Regions from separate parts of the Enterobacter cloacae complex sp. 394F7 genome, predicted to be linked through region 3. Evidence: predicted binding sites of a transcription regulator. Region 3 holds the regulator's gene; each other region holds the start of a gene.

Region 1 (3,149 bases), on a different contig from region 3:
GCTGAAGCCACAGCAGATGAACCTTGGGATTGGTTTCTATGGGCGCGTGCCAAAACGCGCTGTGGAACCGGGCATTGACTGGAGCAAGCCCGATGCGCAAAACAATCCGGTGACACAGCCTTACTTCGGCCCACAGGAGATCGGGTTGTTCAGATCACTCGGTTATGACCTGACCAAAGATACCTACGTGAAGTACAACGATATCGTGAAGAAACTGCTAAACGACCCGCAAAAGCGCTTTACTGAACACTGGGACGACCAGGCGAAAGTGCCGTGGCTTTCCGTGAAGGGCGCCGACGGGAAGGATCTGTTTGCCCTCTCGTATGAGAATCCACGTTCCGTCGCTATCAAAGCGGACTATATCAAAGAGAAAGGTCTGGCAGGCGCAATGTTCTGGGAGTATGGGGCGGATGATAATAACCAGTTAGCGAAGCAGCTGGCAGAGTCGCTCGGGATCTCGCACAAGTAGTGAGGTAATCAACCCCTCTCCCACAAGGAGAGGGTTGAGTGAGGGCATCAACCCACACCGTTATTGTATTTTCATCGTCGCAATCGGCTTTGGCGTGATACCAAACTCTTCCTTCAGTTCACGCTTGCTCTTCATCACCATCTGGCCGTTGGTATCGATTGTCATGTGTTGCGCATCGGTATTGTTGCGCGCCTGCCACAGCATGACCAGCTGCAGACTGTTCTCTTTTTGCTCCGGGGTTAAGGCAACGCCATCAGGCCATTTCCCCAGCTCAACGGCGGTGACCAGACGCTGATAAACTTCCGGCGTCATACCGTTAATCATGTCATCAATATTCACGATCTCTCCCTTTCAAAGGAATAATTTGCTGAATCGTTTTTTCAACCTTTAATCTGGTCGCCGTTTTCATCGTCGCTAAAGCTCAGAGAAGCTGAGTTAACGCAGAAACGCTCGCCCGTTGGCTGAGGGCCATCCGGGAAGACATGCCCCAGGTGCGCATCGCAGTTGCCGCAGCGAATTTCGGTACGCACCATCCCGTGCGACGAGTCAGTTAAGTAGCGGATTGCGTCATCGCTCACCGGCTCGTAAAAGCTCGGCCAGCCGCAGCCAGAATCGTATTTCGTTTGTGAATTGAACAGCGGGGCGTCACAGACCAGGCAATGGTATACGCCATCGCGTTTGTTATGCAGTAAACGCCCGGTAAATGGCGGCTCCGTGCCGTGATTCTGCGTCACGTAAAACTGCATTTCTGTGAGGTTTTTTTTCAAATCGTCAGGGTTACGTTGGTTCGACATATGCTTACATCTCGCTGTAGAAACAGACACCTTTTAACCCGGATTCTAACAAAACATTAACACCCTTGCGTGCACTTTTGATCTAAACTTATGTGTCGCGAAAAGGCGGTCAGGCAATTGTGATCATTCTCACATATTTATCCTGCGAGGCCTTTAAAATTCCGGGCGCAGCCCCCATGTGGTTGCTAGCTCAAAGGGAAAGTGAGGCGAGTCAGTCGCACAAACGTTAGTCACAGGATTGATTTGTCGCAATGATTGACACGATTCCGCTTGACGCTGCGTAAGGTTTTTGTAATTTTACAGGCAACCTTTTATTCACTAACAAATAGCTGGTGGAATATATGACTATCAAAGTAGGTATCAACGGTTTTGGCCGTATCGGCCGTATTGTTTTCCGTGCTGCTCAGAAACGTTCTGACATCGAAATCGTTGGTATCAACGATCTCCTGGACGCTGAATACATGGCGTACATGCTGAAGTACGACTCAACTCACGGTCGTTTCGACGGCACCGTTGAAGTGAAAGACGGCCACCTGGTTGTTAATGGCAAAACCATCCGCGTTACTGCTGAGAAAGACCCAGCTAACCTGAAATGGAACGAAATCGGTGTTGACGTTGTTGCTGAAGCAACCGGTATCTTCCTGACCGACGAAACTGCGCGTAAACACATCACCGCGGGTGCGAAAAAAGTTGTTCTGACTGGTCCTTCCAAAGACAACACCCCAATGTTCGTTCGTGGTGCTAACTTCGAAACTTACGCTGGCCAGGATATCGTTTCTAACGCATCCTGCACCACCAACTGCCTGGCACCGCTGGCAAAAGTTATCAACGACAACTTCGGCATCATTGAAGGTCTGATGACTACCGTTCACGCGACCACCGCTACTCAGAAAACCGTTGATGGCCCGTCTCACAAAGACTGGCGTGGCGGCCGTGGCGCGGCTCAGAACATCATCCCATCCTCTACCGGTGCTGCTAAAGCGGTAGGTAAAGTACTGCCAGAACTGAATGGCAAACTGACTGGTATGGCGTTCCGCGTTCCAACTCCTAACGTATCCGTTGTTGACCTGACCGTTCGTCTGGAAAAAGCTGCTTCTTACGAAGACATCAAGAAAGCAATCAAAGCTGCTTCCGAAGGCCCAATGAAAGGCGTTCTGGGTTACACCGAAGACGACGTTGTATCTACCGATTTCAACGGCGAAGTATGCACTTCCGTGTTCGATGCTAAAGCAGGTATCGCACTGAACGACAACTTCGTTAAACTGGTATCCTGGTACGACAACGAAACCGGCTACTCTAACAAAGTACTGGACCTGATCGCTCACATCTCCAAATAAACTGGAATGAGTGCTTGATCCAAAAAGGCGACTTCGGTCGCCTTTTTTATTTATAAGACAGAGGATTGCTTAATGATTAATAAAATTTTTGCACTTCCGGTAGTCGAACAACTTACCCCTGTGCTCTCCCGTCGCCAGATTGATGGCGCTGATGTTATCGTCGTTGACCACCCGCGTGTGAAAGCCTCCGTTGCGCTGAACGGCGCCCACCTGCTCTCCTGGAAACCGGAAGGTGAAACGGAAGTGCTGTGGCTGAGCGATGTGACCTCTTTCAAAAAAGGAGCGGCGATCCGCGGCGGCGTGCCTGTCTGCTGGCCATGGTTTGGCCCGTCAGCGCAGCCGGGACTGCCTTCTCATGGTTTTGCCCGCAACCAGCAGTGGACCCTGAAAGCGCATAACGAAGATGATAACGGTGCCGTGCTGACTTTTGAGCTTCAGGCCAATGACGAGACCCGTGCGCTATGGCCGCACGAGTTTACCCTGTACGCCCGCTTCAAGCTGGGTAAAACCTGCGAGATTGAGCTGGAAGCGCACGGCGAGTTTGAAACG
Region 2 (3,149 bases), on a different contig from region 3:
GCCGTAAAGCGTCTCAGAATGCGATCGAAGCGTTCGGTCCATGGCTTCCAGAATTCCTCGGCGGCTCCGCTGACCTGGCACCGTCTAACCTGACCCTGTGGTCTGGCTCTAAGCCAATCAACGAAGATGCGGCCGGTAACTACATCCATTATGGTGTACGTGAATTCGGTATGACCGCTATCGCGAACGGTATCTCCCTGCACGGTGGTTTCCTGCCGTACACCTCTACCTTCCTGATGTTCGTGGAATATGCCCGTAACGCCGTGCGTATGGCTGCGCTGATGAAACAGCGTCAGGTGATGGTTTATACCCACGACTCCATTGGTCTGGGCGAAGATGGTCCAACTCACCAGCCGGTAGAGCAGGTTGCTTCTCTGCGTGTCACCCCGAACATGAGCACATGGCGTCCATGTGACCAGGTGGAATCTGCAGTGGCATGGAAATACGGCGTTGAGCGTCAGGACGGTCCAACCGCGCTGATCCTCTCCCGTCAGAACCTGGCACAGCAGGATCGTACCGAAGAGCAGCTGGCGAACATCGCCCGCGGTGGCTACGTGCTGAAGGATTGCGCGGGACAGCCAGAGCTGATCTTCATCGCAACCGGTTCTGAAGTTGAGCTGGCTGTTGCAGCCTGGGACAAACTGACTGCCGAAGGCGTTAAAGCGCGCGTGGTTTCCATGCCGTCTACCGATGCGTTCGACAAGCAGGATGCTGCTTACCGTGAATCCGTACTGCCTAAAGCCGTTTCCGCACGCGTGGCGGTTGAAGCGGGTATCGCTGACTACTGGTTCAAATACGTGGGCCTGAACGGCGCTATCGTCGGTATGACCACCTTCGGTGAATCTGCTCCGGCAGAGCAGCTGTTCGAAGAGTTCGGCTTCACCGTTGAGAACGTTGTCGCTAAGGCTAAAGAACTGCTGTAATTGCCGTTTTGCCCGGTGGCGCTTACGCTTACCGGGCCTACAAATGGCTCTAAAGTAGGCCGGGTAAGCGCTAACGCGCCACCCGGCTTTTTTGTAAGCATTATTCCACCTAAAATGTGACGCAAGTCATATAGCTCGCTTATTCATCTGGACAGACATTCCTTTTATTCCCCGATTCGCTTATTCTTGCTGAAGCGTTTCAGTCGATTAAATGTTCGACAATTGACCAATCAATCGCAGTTTGTGATAGCAAAGATTCCCCTTCGGGCGTAGCTGGATTACTCTTTCAGCCACCTCGAACTCAGGGATAGCTTTGCAGGAGATCTATGACCGTACGCGTAGCGATTAATGGCTTCGGTCGCATCGGGCGCAACGTGGTTCGTGCTTTATATGAATCCGGGCGTCGGGCGGAAATTACCGTGGTGGCAATCAATGAACTGGCGGATGCTGCGGGCATGGCGCATTTATTGAAATATGACACCAGCCACGGACGCTTTGCCTGGGACGTGCGCCAGGAAAGGGATCAACTGTTTGTCGGTGACGATACGATCCGCGTACTGCATGAGCGCAGTATTGCCGCGCTACCGTGGCGTGAACTGGGTGTGGATGTGGTGCTTGACTGTACCGGCGTATATGGCAACCGCGAACACGGCGAAGCGCATCTCACCGCCGGCGCGAAAAAAGTCCTGTTCTCTCATCCCGGCAGTAACGACCTCGACGCAACGGTCGTTTTCGGCGTCAATCAGCATGAGCTGCAAGCCGAACACCGTATTGTCTCCAACGCCTCCTGCACCACCAACTGCATTATTCCGGTCATTAAACTGTTAGACGATGCATATGGCATTGAATCCGGCACCGTGACCACGATTCACTCCGCCATGCACGATCAGCAGGTCATTGACGCCTACCACCCGGATTTACGACGCACGCGTGCTGCGAGCCAGTCAATCATCCCGGTGGACACAAAACTGGCTGCCGGGATCACCCGAATTTTCCCGCAGTTTAATGACCGTTTCGAAGCGATTGCCGTGCGTGTACCGACGATAAACGTCACCGCAATTGACCTCAGCGTGACGGTGAAAAAACCGGTAAAAGCCTGTGAAGTCAACCTGTTGCTGCAAAAAGCGGCACAGGGGGCATTTCATGGTATAGTTGACTATACGGAATTACCGTTGGTCTCAGTGGATTTTAACCACGACCCGCACAGCGCCATTGTTGATGGCACGCAAACGCGCGTCAGTGGCGCACACCTTATCAAGACGCTGGTCTGGTGTGATAACGAATGGGGCTTTGCTAACCGAATGCTCGACACCACGTTAGCAATGGCTGCCAAAGGTTTCAGGTAAGACGCATCGTGCGTCTGCAAAACTTTAAGAATCAACGAGAGGATTCACCATGTCTGTAATTAAGATGACCGATCTGGATCTGGCTGGTAAACGCGTTTTCATCCGTGCGGATCTGAACGTGCCAGTTAAAGATGGCAAAGTGACCAGTGACGCGCGTATCCGTGCATCTCTGCCAACCATCGAACTGGCTCTGAAGCAGGGTGCGAAAGTGATGGTGACCTCCCACCTGGGTCGTCCAACTGAAGGCGAGTACAACGAAGAGTTCTCTCTGCTACCGGTTGTTAATTACCTGAAAGACAAACTGTCCAGCCCGGTTCGCCTGGTGAAAGATTACCTGGATGGCGTGGAAGTGGCTGCCGGTGAGCTGGTGGTGCTGGAAAACGTTCGCTTCAACAAAGGCGAGAAGAAAGACGACGAAGCACTCTCCAAAAAATACGCGGCGCTGTGCGACGTATTCGTAATGGATGCATTCGGTACTGCACACCGTGCGCAGGCGTCTACCCACGGTATCGGTAAATTCGCAGACGTTGCGTGCGCTGGTCCTCTGCTGGCTGCGGAACTGGATGCGCTGGGTAAAGCACTGAAAGAGCCTGCTCGTCCAATGGTTGCCATCGTGGGTGGTTCTAAAGTTTCTACCAAACTGACCGTTCTGGATTCCCTGTCTAAAATCGCTGACCAGCTGATCGTTGGCGGTGGTATCGCGAACACCTTCGTTGCCGCTCAGGGCCACAACGTTGGTAAATCCCTGTATGAAGCAGACCTGGTTGACGAAGCCAAACGCCTGCTGGGCACCTGTGATATCCCGGTTCCGACCGATGTTCGCGTTGCCACTGAGTTCTCCGAAACGGCGACTGCTACCCTGAAATCTGTAAACGACATC
Region 3 (3,149 bases):
CGGATAGCCTGCTGGTCGGCCTCCAGCGCGTCGTGGGCGTTCTGTCTGAGCAGGCCGCTTTGCCATTGTGGCCACAGCCAGACCATACCACCAAAGGCAATCAGACAGCCAATCAGGGTATCGATAAGCCTGGCGACAATAAATTGTTCGCCATTGAGCGTAAGCAATTGCAGGGTATATACCGCCGTAACCGTAAAGCCCACCATCGCCCAGCCGTAGTTTTTGCGGATGATCAGGTAGCTCACCAGGGTAATCAATAGCATGCCTGCCAGCGTATAGCCTTCCGGCACGTGGAAGTGCAGCGTTACGCCTGCGATAATCAACCCCGCCATGGTTCCGCCCGCCCGGTGCAGAATACGCACCCGCGTGGCGCCGTAGCCGTTCTGGGTGACAAACAGTACCGTCATTAATATCCAGTAGGGTTTGGGCAGATGCAGCGCCATGCCCATCAGGCTGGCGATGCTCAGCATCACGCTAATCCGGGCGGCGTTGCGCAGGGCGGAAGATTTAAACGAGAGATAGCTTTTAAGCGCAGGCAGCAGCGGCAGGCGCTTTTGCTTATCCGCCATCAGATCGCGGGGATAGAGCGGGCGCTGGGTACGCAGCACGCGGGCAATACGGCTGAAGTGCCAGGCGGCAAACTGGCCTACCGGGTTATCCTCGTGCTGGCGGGCGATTTTCTCCAGTGCGCCGAGCTGCTTGTCCATGTTAAAGCGGGTGGGGTAGCGGTGATAAAGAATGTCGTCGGCCAGTACCCGCAGGCGTGCGGACACGGTCTGCGCGTTCCAGCGGATCACCGCTTCGGCATGGCTGCGCTCCACCAGCTTTTGCACCTCCTTCGGGTGGTGCAGGCTCACGGAGATATGCTCCTGCAGATCCAGCCCTACCTGGAAGGTGCGCAGCAGCCGTTTATATTCGTGGTTCTTGTTGGCGGCCAGCATATGCAGTTGCTGGTAGCACTGGCTTATCAGATCCACCACCTTCTGCTGGCGCGTCAGCAGCGGCGGCAGCGATTTTTCCGGGTCGGTATGCTGGGTCAGCAGTGTGTATTTGGCTTCGCAGTACTCCGCAAGCTGGACATAGAGCAGGCTCAGGGATTCACGCAGCGGTTGTTCCCGCCACAGCCAGAACCAGAACCAGTTAAACAGGCCATACCATAGCGTACCGAGGGCGTAGATCAGCAGCGGCTCCCACACTGGCATGTTACCTGCGAGACTCAGGGTAAAGATGGCCGCGATGAGTGAGGCGGGCAGTAACCGCGCGTGCAGCGAACTGATTTCGGCGGTCACCCCCAGCGTCATCGCCAGCACGCTCAGGATCAGCGGCAGCGGAATATCGCGGGCCAGCAAAAGCTGCACGGCCAGGCTACACCCGGCAAACAGCGAACCGCCGATAATCAGACGTTTGAAAAAACGCTTATGCGGGGTGTCGAGACCGGCAATGTTGCAGCAGGCGGGAACCAGTGAAAACAGCAGCCCCTGCTGAAGATGCCCAAGGATCAGGCCCACGGCCACAGGAAGGCACAACACCAGCGTTTGTCGCAGTGCGTAGTTAACTTCCGGGTGATAAATCAGCCTGCGCCACATGGGGAGTAGAGACAAAAACGGCGTGACACCTTGCGATGGCACGCCGTTTTATCGGGATTAACGGGTTCCGTAAACCACGATGGTTTTACCGTGGGCGGAGATCAGGTTCTGATCTTCCAGCATTTTCAGGATACGGCCCACTGTTTCACGGGAGCAACCGACGATCTGACCAATTTCCTGGCGGGTAATTTTAATTTGCATGCCGTCAGGGTGGGTCATAGCGTCTGGCTGTTTCGCCAGGTTCAGCAGGGTCTGCGCGATACGGCCGGTCACGTCCAGGAAGGCGAGGTTACCCACTTTCTCTGATGTCACCTGCAGACGGCGAGCCATCTGCGAAGAAAGACGCATCAGGATGTCAGGGTTAACCTGAATCAACTGACGGAATTTCTTGTAGGAAATTTCAGCCACTTCACATGCTGTCTTTGCACGAACCCAGGCGCTACGTTCCTGGCCTTCTTCAAACAGGCCCAGTTCACCGATAAAATCGCCCTGGTTCAGATAAGAAAGGATCATCTCTTTCCCTTCTTCATCTTTGATCAGCACTGCCACCGAGCCTTTGACGATGTAATACAACGTTTCCGCTTTTTCACCCTGGTGAATCAGCGTGCTCTTCGATGGGTACTTATGAATGTGGCAATGAGACAAGAACCATTCGAGAGTCGGGTCTGTTTGCGGTTTGCCAAGCACCATGCGCTGTTATCCTCTGTTATAAGCTGTCACCAGAGTCATAAGATGCATCCGGACTCTGGGGTTGCAATCGAATTCTTACCCATACCTGGGAAGTCGGCTGTCGTAACGTTTCGCAGCCAGTAAAGTTTGATGTCCTCTGCATACATGTGTAACGTCAATGTATTACTGTAGCATCCAGAGTGTTTTAGCATAGCTTTCGCCGCGTGTCTCCTGGTGTCTCGCTTCAGCATGACGCAGGTCGCCTTCCATTGCGAGAAATGTAACGCACGCGTAATCTGTCACCAAAAATGCAACGTTGGAGCTAATGAATATGCAAGCGCGCGTGAAATGGGTAGAAGGTTTAACGTTCCTGGGCGAGTCCTCGTCGGGACACCAGATTTTGATGGACGGTAACTCCGGCGATAAAGCACCCAGCCCAATGGAGATGGTGCTGATGGCGGCAGGGGGATGCAGCGCGATTGACGTGGTGTCGATTCTGCAAAAGGGCCGTCATGATGTGACCGACTGTGAAGTCAAGCTCACGTCAGAACGTCGCGAAGAGGCGCCACGCCTGTTCACGCACATTAACCTGCATTTTGTTGTCACCGGGAAAGCGCTGAAAGATGCTGCCGTCTCACGCGCGGTGGATCTGTCTGCGGAAAAATACTGCTCTGTGGCATTAATGCTGGAGAAAGCGGTAAAAATTACCCATTCGTATGAAGTGATCGAGGCGTGATTGATGGGGCATCGTGCGTGTTGATGCCCTCACCCTAACCCTCTCCCACCGGGAGAGGGAATATGATTATGCGATCTGTTTCCCTTCCATCAACCGCTGCACCAGCGGCGTCATGATCAGCTCCATCGCCAGCCCCATTTTTCCGCCGGGCACCACTA
Region 4 (3,149 bases), on a different contig from region 3:
TAATGGGGATGCGCGGCGGAAGGACGCGGAAGCAACGTTTGCAGATAACGGAACTCGCCGTCGCTCAGGCGATGTCCTGCCCGCTCGCTGGTGATAAGTCTCTTAATGATTGCCGGACTCCAGTGGCCCTCACCGTGCGCCACCAGCTGGTTTGCCAGGGTTTTAGCATCGTAGATATCCAGCAACTGGCGCAGCAGCGCCTGCACCGAAGCCGTTGATTTCACAGCCTGCTCTGGCGCGGGCTCACTCACAGATCGATTTTCCTGCATTCTTTTAACCGGACAATAAAGACTGGAAACAGATTACCACAGTTCATTCGTGCAAACTGCGACGAAAGCGGCTCAGTACCTGGCTATCCAGCCCCAGGCAGTCACCCTGTAGTTCGGCACTCAGTTTTGCCATAAACTGGATGAGAAAATCGGCGTTGTGGCGTGCCAGCTCGCGCCCCATTTCTGTTTGCATTGTATCAGGCAAGCGCAGCAGCTTGGTCTGAAAATGGTCGAGGGCAAACGCCCGGTCATCAAGGGTTCGCGCGTCGGCAAAGGGATCAACTGCGTCAAAAAGCGGCACGCCCAGCGCCCCCGAAACGGCAAACACCCGCGCCAGGCCAATCGCCCCTAACGCTTCAAGCCGGTCAGCGTCCTGCACAATTTTGGCTTCCAGACTCTGCGGCGCAATACTGGCGCTGAAGCTGTGCGCCTCAATGGCATGCCCCACGGCGGCATAATGCGCGGGGGGAAAGTCCGGGAAATCACGATGCAGGATCTCACGCGTTTTACGCGCCGCCAGCTGGGATGACTGGCCGCGTTCAGGATGGTTTTTCGGCAGGCTGACAATATCGTGGAAATAGCATGCGGCCAGGATCACCAGTGGCTCCACCGCCTGGTTGGCCATGATTTTTTGTGCCGTCATCCAGACACGACGAAAGTGCGAAATATCATGCGCGGTGTCGTCGGTTGTGTGGTTTTCCCCGAGCCAGCGCTCAAAACGTTGCTGCCACTGCGTAAGTTCCATCATCACGTCCTGTTGTTAAAACGGTTACAATAGCAACTTTCGCGGACGCTATCACGAGTTGTCCTGACGGGGACGGGTGTACCACGCAATCCCGCCCAGGATCAGGCCGACCGTGCCCAGCACCAGAAACCCCAGCAATGCCCCAAGCCATTTGCCGCTGGTCGATCCCAAATCCCCTTCCACTGCCGCATTCGGCAGCGACGGTATTTTACTGATCACCCAGATATACCGGGCCATCGCCCAGACAAAGTAACCGCAAAAAGCGTAAAACACCCACAGGGCCAGTTTGCCTCCCAGGCTGCGTTCGATTTTTCGTTCCATCTTTCACTCCACGGTCACTGCCGTACCGTTTGCACATGCTTACTCTAGTTTTGTGACAATTATCACATTTTGGCATTAAACCCTGTCCTGTGTGAAGGTTTCTGACGCTCAGTTTGCCTTAAGTTGATCCTGGGCAAGGTTACAGAAGAGGACGACTGGTGAGTGTTTAATTCGGAGAAATATAATTAAGGCTAATAATAGAATTTATAAAATAACCACGAAAAATACTTAACAATAATTAACCAATATATATTTCAAATTATAATTCACGAGAAAAATAAAGCGACACTTAGAAATATTTAGTAATATTTTTACCCATTTAATTACATTTATTATTGAACTTAAACCCCCTCTCCTGGAATAGTATCGACGCTGTAGTTGCGGAGCGTGATTACATATATTCATATAAATTATCTCTAAAGGGAATATATAATGAAAAGAAAAGTATTGGCCATTCTTGTACCCGCGTTATTAATGGCTGGCGCAGCAAATGCCGCTGAGATGTACAATAAAGACGGTAATAAAGTTGACCTGTACGGTAAAGTCGATGCACGTCATACCTTCTCTGACAACCCTGGCGACGATGGCGATGAAACCTATGTGCAGGTTGGCTTCAAAGGTGAAACTCAGATCACCAACGATCTGATCGGTTACGGCCAGTGGGAATATAAAACCTACGCAAATAATACTGAGTCCGCCGGTGATAAATCCTTTAACCGTCTGGCCTATGCGGGTCTGAAATATGGCGAATACGGTTCATTTGATTATGGCCGTAATTATGGTGTCGTCTATGACGTAGAAGCCTGGACCGATATGCTGCCGGTATTTGGTGGCGATTCTTACACCTGGACTGATAACTTTATGAATGGCCGTGCTAACGGTCTGGCGACCTACCGTAATACGGATTTCTTTGGTCTGGTTGAAGGTCTGAATTTTGCGCTGCAATATCAGGGCGCGAATGAAGGTCAGGACGCGACAGAAGATCAGGAAGGAACCAAAAATGGTCATGACGACGTGCGTTTCCAGAATGGCGACGGCTTCGGTATGTCTACCACCTATGATTTCGATTTCGGCCTGAGCCTGGGTGCGGCATATTCTTCCTCTGATCGTAGCAACAAACAAGAAGGTTACGGTGAGAAATACAGCGCTCGTTACGCGGGCGGTAAAACAGCAGAAGCATGGACTCTGGGTGCGAAATATGATGCTAACAACATCTATCTGGCGATGATGTATGCTGAAACTCGCAATATGACGCCATATGGTGATTATGGTATCGCGGATCAAACTCAGAACTTCGAAGCAGTAGCACAATATCAGTTCGACTTCGGTCTGCGTCCATCCCTGGCATGGGTTTACTCTAAGGGTAAAGACATGACTTACCCAGGTAACCGCAGTAATCCTCAGGGCCAGCACGGTGATGTTGATCTCGTGAATTATATCGATGTTGGCATGACCTACACTTTCAATAAAAACTTCTCCACCTATGTTGATTACAAAATCAACCTGCTGGATAACGATGATCGCTTCTACGAAGCCAATGGCATCTCCACCGATGACATCGTTGGCGTAGGCATGACCTACCAGTTCTAATCCCCCAAAACACCAAAGGCCGCAATCGCGGCCTTTTTTTATTCCTGCGCTCTCTCTTACGGCGCTTCCTGCAACGCCACCCGAATGAACCCGTTGTTCTGCGCAAGCAACTCATGCGCTTTCCATGCATCCAGCCCGGTCAGCACCATCAGCACCGCCGTTTTGCAGTTATGGTTACAGCTCTCCAGCGCGGCTTTTGCTACCGCTCGGGTGCATCCCCCCGC

Evidence for each region. Region 3 encodes CRP, which controls carbon source genes, mostly activating them, when cyclic AMP is high. Its sites were predicted from a motif close to ATGTGANNNNNNTCACAT; they were not measured.
Region 1: a site for CRP is predicted at 1,381-1,398, ahead of msrB (peptide-methionine (R)-S-oxide reductase MsrB). Genes of this name have one in related genera too.
Region 2: a site for CRP is predicted at 1,038-1,055, ahead of epd (erythrose-4-phosphate dehydrogenase). Genes of this name have one in related genera too.
Region 4: a site for CRP is predicted at 1,386-1,403, ahead of drpB (cell division protein DrpB). Genes of this name have one in related genera too.

The regions. Positions count from the first base shown of each region.
Region 1 is NZ_JBXWCS010000004.1:29,247-32,395, reverse strand. Features, by position in the region: gene chiD (chitinase ChiD) at 1-469, shown strand, start outside; gene AC2FAK_RS07075 (YeaC family protein) at 530-808, opposite strand; gene msrB (peptide-methionine (R)-S-oxide reductase MsrB) at 850-1,263, opposite strand; gene gapA (glyceraldehyde-3-phosphate dehydrogenase) at 1,605-2,600, shown strand; gene AC2FAK_RS07060 (D-hexose-6-phosphate mutarotase) at 2,673-3,149, shown strand, end outside.
Region 2 is NZ_JBXWCS010000006.1:261,553-264,701, forward strand. Features, by position in the region: gene tkt (transketolase) at 1-923, shown strand, start outside; gene epd (erythrose-4-phosphate dehydrogenase) at 1,250-2,269, shown strand; gene pgk (phosphoglycerate kinase) at 2,319-3,149, shown strand, end outside.
Region 3 is NZ_JBXWCS010000025.1:15,759-18,907, reverse strand. Features, by position in the region: gene AC2FAK_RS22465 (YccS/YhfK family putative transporter) at 1-1,586, opposite strand, end outside; gene crp (cAMP-activated global transcriptional regulator CRP) at 1,644-2,276, opposite strand; gene AC2FAK_RS22455 (OsmC family protein) at 2,587-2,991, shown strand; gene AC2FAK_RS22450 (phosphoribulokinase) at 3,058-3,149, opposite strand, start outside.
Region 4 is NZ_JBXWCS010000002.1:421,197-424,345, forward strand. Features, by position in the region: gene AC2FAK_RS04525 (DNA cytosine methyltransferase) at 1-251, opposite strand, end outside; gene AC2FAK_RS04530 (phosphohydrolase) at 313-1,014, opposite strand; gene drpB (cell division protein DrpB) at 1,066-1,335, opposite strand; gene ompC (porin OmpC) at 1,768-2,925, shown strand; gene AC2FAK_RS04545 (N-acetylmuramic acid 6-phosphate etherase) at 2,982-3,149, opposite strand, start outside.